2 regions of the Pseudomonas sp. MF09150 genome follow, and region 1 is predicted to be linked to the other one. Evidence: predicted binding sites of a transcription regulator. Region 1 holds the regulator's gene; the other holds the start of a gene.
The links. The regulator sigma-54, encoded in region 1, starts transcription at its own class of promoters, with help from an activator protein. The targets are predictions, from matches to a motif close to ANTGGCATNNANNTTGCTNT.
Positions count from the first base shown of each region.

Region 1 (4,154 bases):
GGCGATCTGCCGCAGCAGTTCCAGGTGCGCATCGGTGGCAGCTTCGGGGACCAGCAGTACGAACAGCAGGTCGACCGGAGCGCCGTCGATGGCGTCGAAATCGATGGGAGCGTCCAGGTGCATCAACGCACTGATGGGCGACTCGCAGCCTTTGAGGCGGCAATGGGGAATGGCGATGCCGTTGCCAAAACCGGTGGAACCGAGTTTTTCACGGGCAATCAGGCTCTCGAAGACATCCTGCATCTCCAGATCCGGCACTTCACGGCTGATCAGGTTGGCAATTTGTTCGAGGGCGCGTTTTTTACTGCCGCCCGGCACGTTCACGAGGGAACGGCCGGGGGTCAGGATACTTTCAAGTCGGATCATGGGAGGGGAGTGTTAGCGACCCGTGCCTTGGAGAAGGTGGAGTTGCTTTTCCTTATGCTTTTTCAGTTGGCGGTCCAGCTTATCCGTGAGCAGGTCGATCGCGGCATACATATCGTCATGTTCTGCATTGGCGACAACCTCCCCACCGTGGATGTGCAGGGTGGCTTCGATTTTCTGCTTCAGTTTCTCGACAGCCATCGTTACCTGCACATTGGTAATCTTGTCAAAGTGCCGCTCCAGTCGGTCGAGTTTTTCGCCGATGTAGGCGCGCAGGGGCTCGGTCACTTCCAGTTGGTGTCCACTGATGTTGACTTGCATACAGCTTCTCCTTCGTTGCCAGTGCATAAAGCGGCAGGCTGGGTTGCCTGCCACTGGAACGCTGTGGCGAGCCCGGCGGTTACATCAACCGCTTCCGTTCGCTGGAAGGCGCGATCCCAAGGGATTCGCGGTACTTGGCGACGGTACGACGGGCTACCTGAATGCCTTGTGCCTCCAGTAAACCAGCGATCTTGCTGTCACTCAACGGCTTTTTCTGATTTTCCGCGGCCACCAGTTTTTTGATGATCGCGCGAATCGCCGTGGACGAGCATTCACCGCCTTCGGAGGTACTTACGTGGCTGGAGAAAAAGTATTTCAGTTCATAAATACCCCGTGGGGTATGCATGAATTTTTGCGTGGTCACCCGGGAAATCGTCGATTCGTGCATGCCCACCGCTTCGGCGATGTCGTGCAGGACCAAAGGCTTCATCGCTTCGTCGCCGTACTCGAGGAAGCCGCGCTGATGCTCGACGATCTGGGTCGCGACTTTCATCAGGGTTTCGTTGCGGCTTTGCAGGCTCTTGATGAACCAGCGGGCCTCTTGCAGCTGATTGCGCATGAAAGTGTTGTCGGCGCTGCTGTCGGCACGGCGCACGAAGCCTGCGTACTGCGGGTTGACCCGCAGGCGCGGTACTGATTCCTGGTTCAGCTCGACCAGCCAGCGCTCGTTGTCCTTGCGTACGATCACGTCAGGGACCACGTACTCGGCCTCGGCAGACTCGATCTGCGAGCCGGGACGCGGGTTCAGACTCTGTACCAGTTCGATGACCTGGCGCAGCTCGTCTTCCTTGAGCTTCATGCGGCGCATCAGTTGGCTGTAGTCGCGGCTGCCCAGCAGGTCGATGTAGTCGCTGACCAGGCGTTGTGCCTCGCTCAGCCAAGGCGTCTTGGCTGGCAGCTGGCGCAGTTGCAGCAACAGGCACTCACCCAGGGTGCGTGCGCCGATGCCGGCCGGCTCGAATTGCTGGATGCGGTGCAGGACGGCTTCGATCTCGTCCAGCTCGATGTCCAGCTCCGGATCGAAGGCTTCGAGGATTTCCTCGAGGGTTTCGTCCAGGTAGCCCTGGTTATTGATGCAGTCGATCAGGGTTACGGCAATCAGGCGGTCGGTGTCGGACATCGGCGCCAGGTTCAGTTGCCACAGCAGGTGGCTCTGCAGGCTTTCGCCGGCCGAGGTGCGGGTGGTGAAGTCCCACTCGTCGTCATCGTTGCTGGGCAGGCTGCTGGCGCTGGTCTGGTAAACGTCTTCCCAGGCGGTATCCACCGGCAATTCGTTGGGAATGCGCTCGTTCCACTCGCCGTCCTCGAGGTTGTCCACCGTGGGGGCGGTTTCCTGGTAGGAGGGTTCCTGGATGTCGGTGTTGGGTTTTTGCTCGGCGTTGTCGGCCAGAGGGTCGGTGTTGTCGAAGTCGTCGCCTTCTTCCTGGCGTTCGAGCATCGGATTGGACTCCAAGGCCTCCTGGATTTCCTGTTGCAGGTCCAGGGTCGACAATTGGAGCAGGCGGATGGCCTGTTGCAGCTGCGGTGTCATCGTCAGCTGCTGGCCCATTCTCAGGACTAGCGATGGTTTCATGGCAGGGGCTTAACACCTTATTCGCCGGCGCACATGCGCCATCCACTACAGGGCGCGTGAGCGCCAAACATAAGCAAATTATATGCCTGAAACTGAAGTGTTTGCCTAGAGCGCGGTAACAATAAAATTTGTAGGGATTTATTGAAGGTGGCGCTCTGGCGACTAGCCAAACACCTCAGTGCTTACAGGCGGAACTCATGGCCCAGATACACTTCCTTGACCAATTCGTTGGCCAGGATGGTTTCGGGCGTGCCCTCGGCGATCAGCTGACCGTCGCTGACGATGTAGGCGGTTTCGCAGATATCGAGGGTTTCCCGGACATTGTGGTCGGTGATCAGTACACCAATGCCCTTGGCCTTGAGGTGATGGATGATCTGCTTGATGTCGCCGACCGAGATCGGGTCCACGCCGGCGAAAGGTTCGTCGAGCAGGATGAATTTCGGCGATGTGGCCAGGGCGCGGGCGATTTCCACCCGGCGGCGTTCACCACCGGACAGGCTCATGCCGAGGTTGTCGCGAATGTGGTGGATGTGGAACTCCTGGAGCAGGCTTTCCAGTTCCTTGCGGCGGCCGGCCTTGTCGAGCTCCTTGCGGGTCTCGAGGATGGCCATGATGTTGTCGGCGACCGACAGCTTGCGAAAGATCGACGCTTCCTGGGGCAGGTAGCCGATGCCGGCACGGGCGCGGCCGTGCATGGGCTGGTGGCTGACGTCGAGGTCGTCGATCAGCACACGGCCCTGATCGGCCTGGACCAGGCCGACGATCATGTAGAAGCAGGTGGTCTTGCCGGCGCCGTTGGGGCCGAGCAGGCCGACGATCTGACCGCTGTCGATGGACAGGCTGACGTCACGCACGACCTGACGGCTCTTGTAGCTCTTGGCCAGATGCTGAGCTTTCAGAGTTGCCATTACTGGGCCTTTTGCTCGTCAGTTTTCTTTTTCGGCTGGATGACCATATCGATCCGCGGACGTGGCGCGGTGACCGAGCTGCCATTGGCGCGACCGGCGTTGGCGACCTGCTTGACGGTGTCGTAGACGATTTTCTCGCCTTCGGTGGTGTTGCCGTCGTTGATCACCTTGGCCTTGTCGATCAGTACGATGCGGTTTTGCGCAGCGTGGTACTGAATGGTCACGGCGTAGGCCTGTACCGGTTTGGGGTCGGTGGCTTTCTGCAACTGCTCGAAATACGCCAGGTTGCCCACCGAGGTCACCACGTCGATTTCACCGGACGCGGTGCGGGTGATGGTCACGGTATTGCCGGTGATCTTCATCGAGCCCTGGGTGATGATCACATCGCCCTTGTAGGTGGCGATGCCCTGGCGGTCATCGAGTTGCGCGTCATCGGCCTGAATACGGATAGGTTGTTGGCTATCGTTCGGCAGAGCCCAGGCGCTCACGCTTCCCAGTGCTGCGCCCAGACTGAGCAAAATAGGGAGGGTTTTAACGAGCCTCATACTGTCCTCTTACGTTCGATAGCAGGTTCATCCTGCCGTCTTTCAAATACGCTTTCATTCCCTTGGCCGTAGTCACGCCCCCGGCGCCGTCGATTCTAACGGCTTGCTCGGTCTGCGCATATTGCTTCTGCGGGAATACTGTCATGCGGGTAGTGGTAATCAGTACCGTGCGATTTTTCTCATCGGTGCGTGCGACCCGTACCGAATCGATCAGCTCGACTTCAGTGCCGTCCGGATTGACCTCGCCGCGTTCGCTCTGGACATGCCAGGGGAAGGTGGTGCCGCGGTACATCTGCAGGTCCGGCTTGGTCAGCAGGGTGACTTCGGTGGCCTTCAGGTGCTCGACCTTGTCGGACGTCATCTCGTACTGCATTTTGCCGTCCGGCAGGTACTGCACGCTGCGGGCGTTGACCGCGTAATAGTCGATGGCGCTCTCGTCGACCT
Region 1 covers NZ_JCBCUS010000005.1:469,072-473,225, reverse strand. The annotation lists gene ptsN (PTS IIA-like nitrogen regulatory protein PtsN) at 1-366, opposite strand, end outside; gene hpf (ribosome hibernation-promoting factor, HPF/YfiA family) at 379-684, opposite strand; gene AC19YX_RS21130 (RNA polymerase factor sigma-54) at 764-2,257, opposite strand; gene lptB (LPS export ABC transporter ATP-binding protein) at 2,440-3,165, opposite strand; gene lptA (lipopolysaccharide transport periplasmic protein LptA) at 3,165-3,710, opposite strand; gene lptC (LPS export ABC transporter periplasmic protein LptC) at 3,697-4,154, opposite strand, start outside.

Region 2 (4,154 bases), on a different contig from region 1:
TACCAGCGCCCGCTGAACCTGGTGCCGACCATCGGCGCCAAGGAGCAGCGGCAGTTCCAGATTCGCTACAGCCTGCTGGCGGACAAGCCGGCTGTGGATAAGTCCCTGGCCCGGATCACCCAGATCCAGGACGGACGCCAGACTGAAGTGCGGCCAACGCCCCTGGTCGACCTGTCCAAGGAGTGATCAGACACTGCTGGCGCTGGGACGGTATTGCAGTGCTTCCGCCAGGTGCTCGCGACTGATCTGTTCGCGTTGCTCGAGGTCGGCCAGGGTCCGGGCGACCTTGAGCAGGCGATGCGCGGCGCGCAGCGACAGGGTCAAACGTTCGCAGGCGTTCTCCAGCCAATGCTCGTCGGCTGTGGATAACCTGCAATGCGCGCGCAGCCCCGGCAAATCGAGAAAGGCGTTGGCGCAACCCTGGCGTTGCTGCTGGCATTCCCGGGCCTGTGCCACCAGGGCGGCGGCGTGGGCCGTGTCTGCCCCGGGCTGCGGGGTGGGGTTCAAGGCGGTGGTTTCCCGGGCGACGGTCAGGTGCAGGTCGATTCGGTCGAGCAGCGGGCCCGAGAGCTTGTTGCGATAGCGCTGGATCTGCTCCGGGGTACAGCGACAGCGGCCGCTGGGTTCGCCCAGGTAGCCGCAGGGGCAGGGGTTCATCGCCGCCACCAGCTGGAAGCGCGCCGGAAAATGCACCCGATCCCGGGCGCGGGCGATCACGATCTCGCCCGATTCCAGCGGTTCTCGCAGCACCTCCAACACCTTGCGGTCGAATTCCGGCAGCTCATCGAGAAACAGCACCCCGTGATGGGCCAGGGTGATTTCTCCGGGTTGCGGTTTCGAGCCGCCACCCACCAGTGCCGGCCCGGACGCGGAGTGGTGGGGCTGGCGAAACGGTCGTTGTGGCCAGTGGCACAAGGGGATGTGGCTGGCGACCGACTGAATCGCTGCCACTTCCAGTGCTTCCTGTTCCTGCAATGGCGGCAGCAGGCCGGGCAAGCGGCTGGCAAGCAGGGTCTTGCCGGTGCCTGGCGGGCCGCTGAACAGCAGGTTATGGGCACCTGCCGCCGCCACCAGCAGCGCCCTTTTGGCCGCCAGCTGGCCCTGGACTTCATTCAGGTCGGGGTAAGGGCGGTCCGCTTGCAGCAAACCATTGGAAACAAACGGCTCGATCGGCGCATGGCCATTGAAATGCGCCACCGCCTCCAGCAGGTGGTCGACCGCGATCACTTTCAGGCCCGATGCCAGGCAGGCTTCTTCGGCATTCGCCCGCGGTACCACCAGCGTGCGTCCGGCGCTGCGCGCGGCCAGGGCCGCCGGAAGCACGCCGCGCACCGCGCGCACGGCGCCGGATAACGCCAGCTCACCCAGGCATTCGACTTCATCCAGCGCCAGGCTGGGCACCTGCACGCTGGCGGCGAGAATGCCCAGGGCAATCGCCAGATCGAAGCGTCCGCCGTCCTTGGGCAGGTCGGCCGGTGCCAGGTTGAGGGTGATGCGCCGTGCCGGAAAGTTGAAACCCGAGTTGATGATCGCGCTGCGCACCCGGTCTTTGCTTTCCTTGACCGCGGCTTCCGGTAGCCCCACCAGGGTCAGCGCGGGCAGGCCGTTGGCCAGGTGCACTTCGACGCTGACCGCCGGTGCCTGTACGCCGACCTGAGCGCGGCTGTGGATGATCGCCAGAGACATGAGCCCTTCCTTGGTGAGGCCCATGCCGCGTCCTGCGGCGGGCGTTACAAGGATAGTTGGCGTGGCGCCGGCGGCAGCCGGGCAATGCTCACAGGATGTGTCATCCCGGTGAGTGGTCGCCCCTGACCTGAGCCTGGCCGGGCCCTAGATTCCCGCGCAGCCGGTCATTCGGTTGGCGGGTTGAGCCGGGCTTCGAGTTCGCTGACCTTGGCTTCAAGGCTTTCCAGGCGGGCACGGGTGCGGGCCAGCACCACCATTTGGCTGTCGAATTCTTCGCGGCTGACCAGGTCCAGTTTGCTGAAGCCGCTTTGCAGCAGGGCCTTGAACTGGCTTTCGATTTCATTGCGAGGCAGCGGGGTGTCGCCGCTGAACAGGCGGGAGGCGTGGCCGCTCAGGGCGTCGAGAAGGTCTTTGGGCGCGAGCATGGGAAGGTCCTGAAAACTGATGGCGCGCAGTGTATCACGCAGCATTCGCAGGCACGGACGAGGGCAGGGACGCACGTTTTTCGCGCATGGCGCTGCGCGGCGACGCACCGTTTTTGTGCGTATCTGCGGCGGTGATGGCGAGCTGATACTGGCTATCGTCGGCAAGGGGCTGAAATCAGGGGCTTTTCAGGAGCTGGCAAGGTTTCTGCTTAGGAGCTGATGACCCATGCACTGATGCAGTCGCTGTGACGAATGCAGTGCGGCAGACGTAGCGGGAAGTGTTTCGTCAGGAGCGGTTAGCTGGTGTCGGTCTGGCAGCGGAAGGCCGACGATGCGTTACAAAGCCAGGCACTGCGCTTAGACTTGAGTCGGGTTTGTTTTCCTGGGGCAAGTCCACCAATTCGGGAGAGAGTTTTCATGAAGCTAGTCACTGCCATCATCAAGCCGTTCAAGTTGGACGACGTGCGCGAGTCGCTGTCCGAGATCGGCGTGCAGGGCATTACCGTTACTGAGGTCAAAGGCTTCGGTCGGCAGAAGGGCCACACCGAGCTGTATCGCGGCGCGGAATATGTGGTCGATTTCCTGCCCAAGGTGAAGATTGATGTCGCCATTGACGACAAGGATCTTGACCGGGTTATCGAGGCGATAACCAAGGCGGCCAACACCGGCAAGATCGGTGACGGCAAGATCTTCGTGGTCAATCTGGAACAGGCTATTCGCATCCGTACCGGCGAAACCGATACCGACGCAATCTAAGCCGCCAAACCCCAACGCCCCAGGAGAAAACAATATGACTCTGCGTAAATTCGCAGGGCTAGGAGCCCTGTTGTCCCTCGTAATGCCCAGCCTGGCCATGGCGGCAGACGAAGTGGCGGCTCCAGTCCTCAACTCCGGCGACACCGCCTGGATGCTCACCTCGACGGCCCTGGTGCTGTTCATGACCATTCCCGGCCTCGCGCTGTTCTACGGCGGCATGGTGCGTTCGAAAAACATTCTGTCGGTGCTGATGCAGTGCTTTGCCATTACCGGCCTGATCAGCATCCTGTGGGTCATCTACGGCTACAGCATTGCCTTCGATACCACGGGCATGGAACAAGGCGTCGTCAACTTCAACTCGTTCTTCGGCGGCATGGGCAAGGCGTTCCTCGCCGGTGTCACTCCGTCCAGCATCACCGGGCCTGCGGCGCTGTTTCCCGAGGCGGTGTTCATCACCTTTCAGATGACCTTCGCGATCATCACTCCGGCGCTGATCGTCGGTGCTTTCGCCGAGCGCATGAAGTTCTCCGCGATGCTGATCTTCATGGGCGTCTGGTTCACCCTGGTTTATGCACCGATCGCGCACATGGTCTGGTCCGGTAACGGCGGCCTGATGTGGGACTGGGGCGTACTCGACTTCGCTGGCGGCACCGTGGTGCACATCAACGCCGGTGTGGCTGGCCTGATCGCCTGCCTGGTACTGGGCAAGCGCAAAGGCTTCCCGACCACGCCGATGGCTCCGCACAACCTGGGTTACACCCTGATGGGCGCGGCCATGCTGTGGGTCGGCTGGTTCGGCTTCAACGCCGGCTCCGCTGCCGCCGCCAACGGCACCGCCGGCATGGCGATGCTCGTGACTCAGATCGCAACCGCTGCCGCGGCCCTGGGCTGGATGTTCGCCGAGTGGCTGACCCACGGTAAGCCAAGCGCCCTGGGTATCGCTTCGGGTGTGGTTGCCGGCCTGGTGGCCATCACTCCAGCCGCTGGCACCGTGGGCCCGATGGGCGCCCTGGTGATCGGCCTGGCCGCTGGCGTCGTGTGCTTCTTCTGCGCCACCAGCCTGAAACGCAAACTGGGCTACGACGACTCCCTGGACGCCTTCGGCGTGCACGGTATCGGCGGTATCCTCGGCGCGATCCTCACCGGCGTGTTCGCTGCTCCGTCGCTGGGTGGCTTCGGCACCGTGACCGACATCGCCGCACAGGTCTGGATCCAGTGCAAAGGCGTGGGCTTCACGGTGATCTACACCGCGATCGTCACCTTCATCATTCTCAAGGTGCTGGATGC
Region 2 covers NZ_JCBCUS010000003.1:476,104-480,257, reverse strand. The annotation lists gene AC19YX_RS15135 (aldose 1-epimerase family protein) at 1-186, shown strand, start outside; gene AC19YX_RS15130 (YifB family Mg chelatase-like AAA ATPase) at 187-1,686, opposite strand; gene AC19YX_RS15125 (accessory factor UbiK family protein) at 1,851-2,111, opposite strand; gene glnK (P-II family nitrogen regulator) at 2,529-2,867, shown strand; gene AC19YX_RS15115 (ammonium transporter) at 2,902-4,154, shown strand, end outside.
Region 2: the regulator sigma-54 is predicted to act here: its motif matches at 2,304-2,323, upstream of glnK (P-II family nitrogen regulator).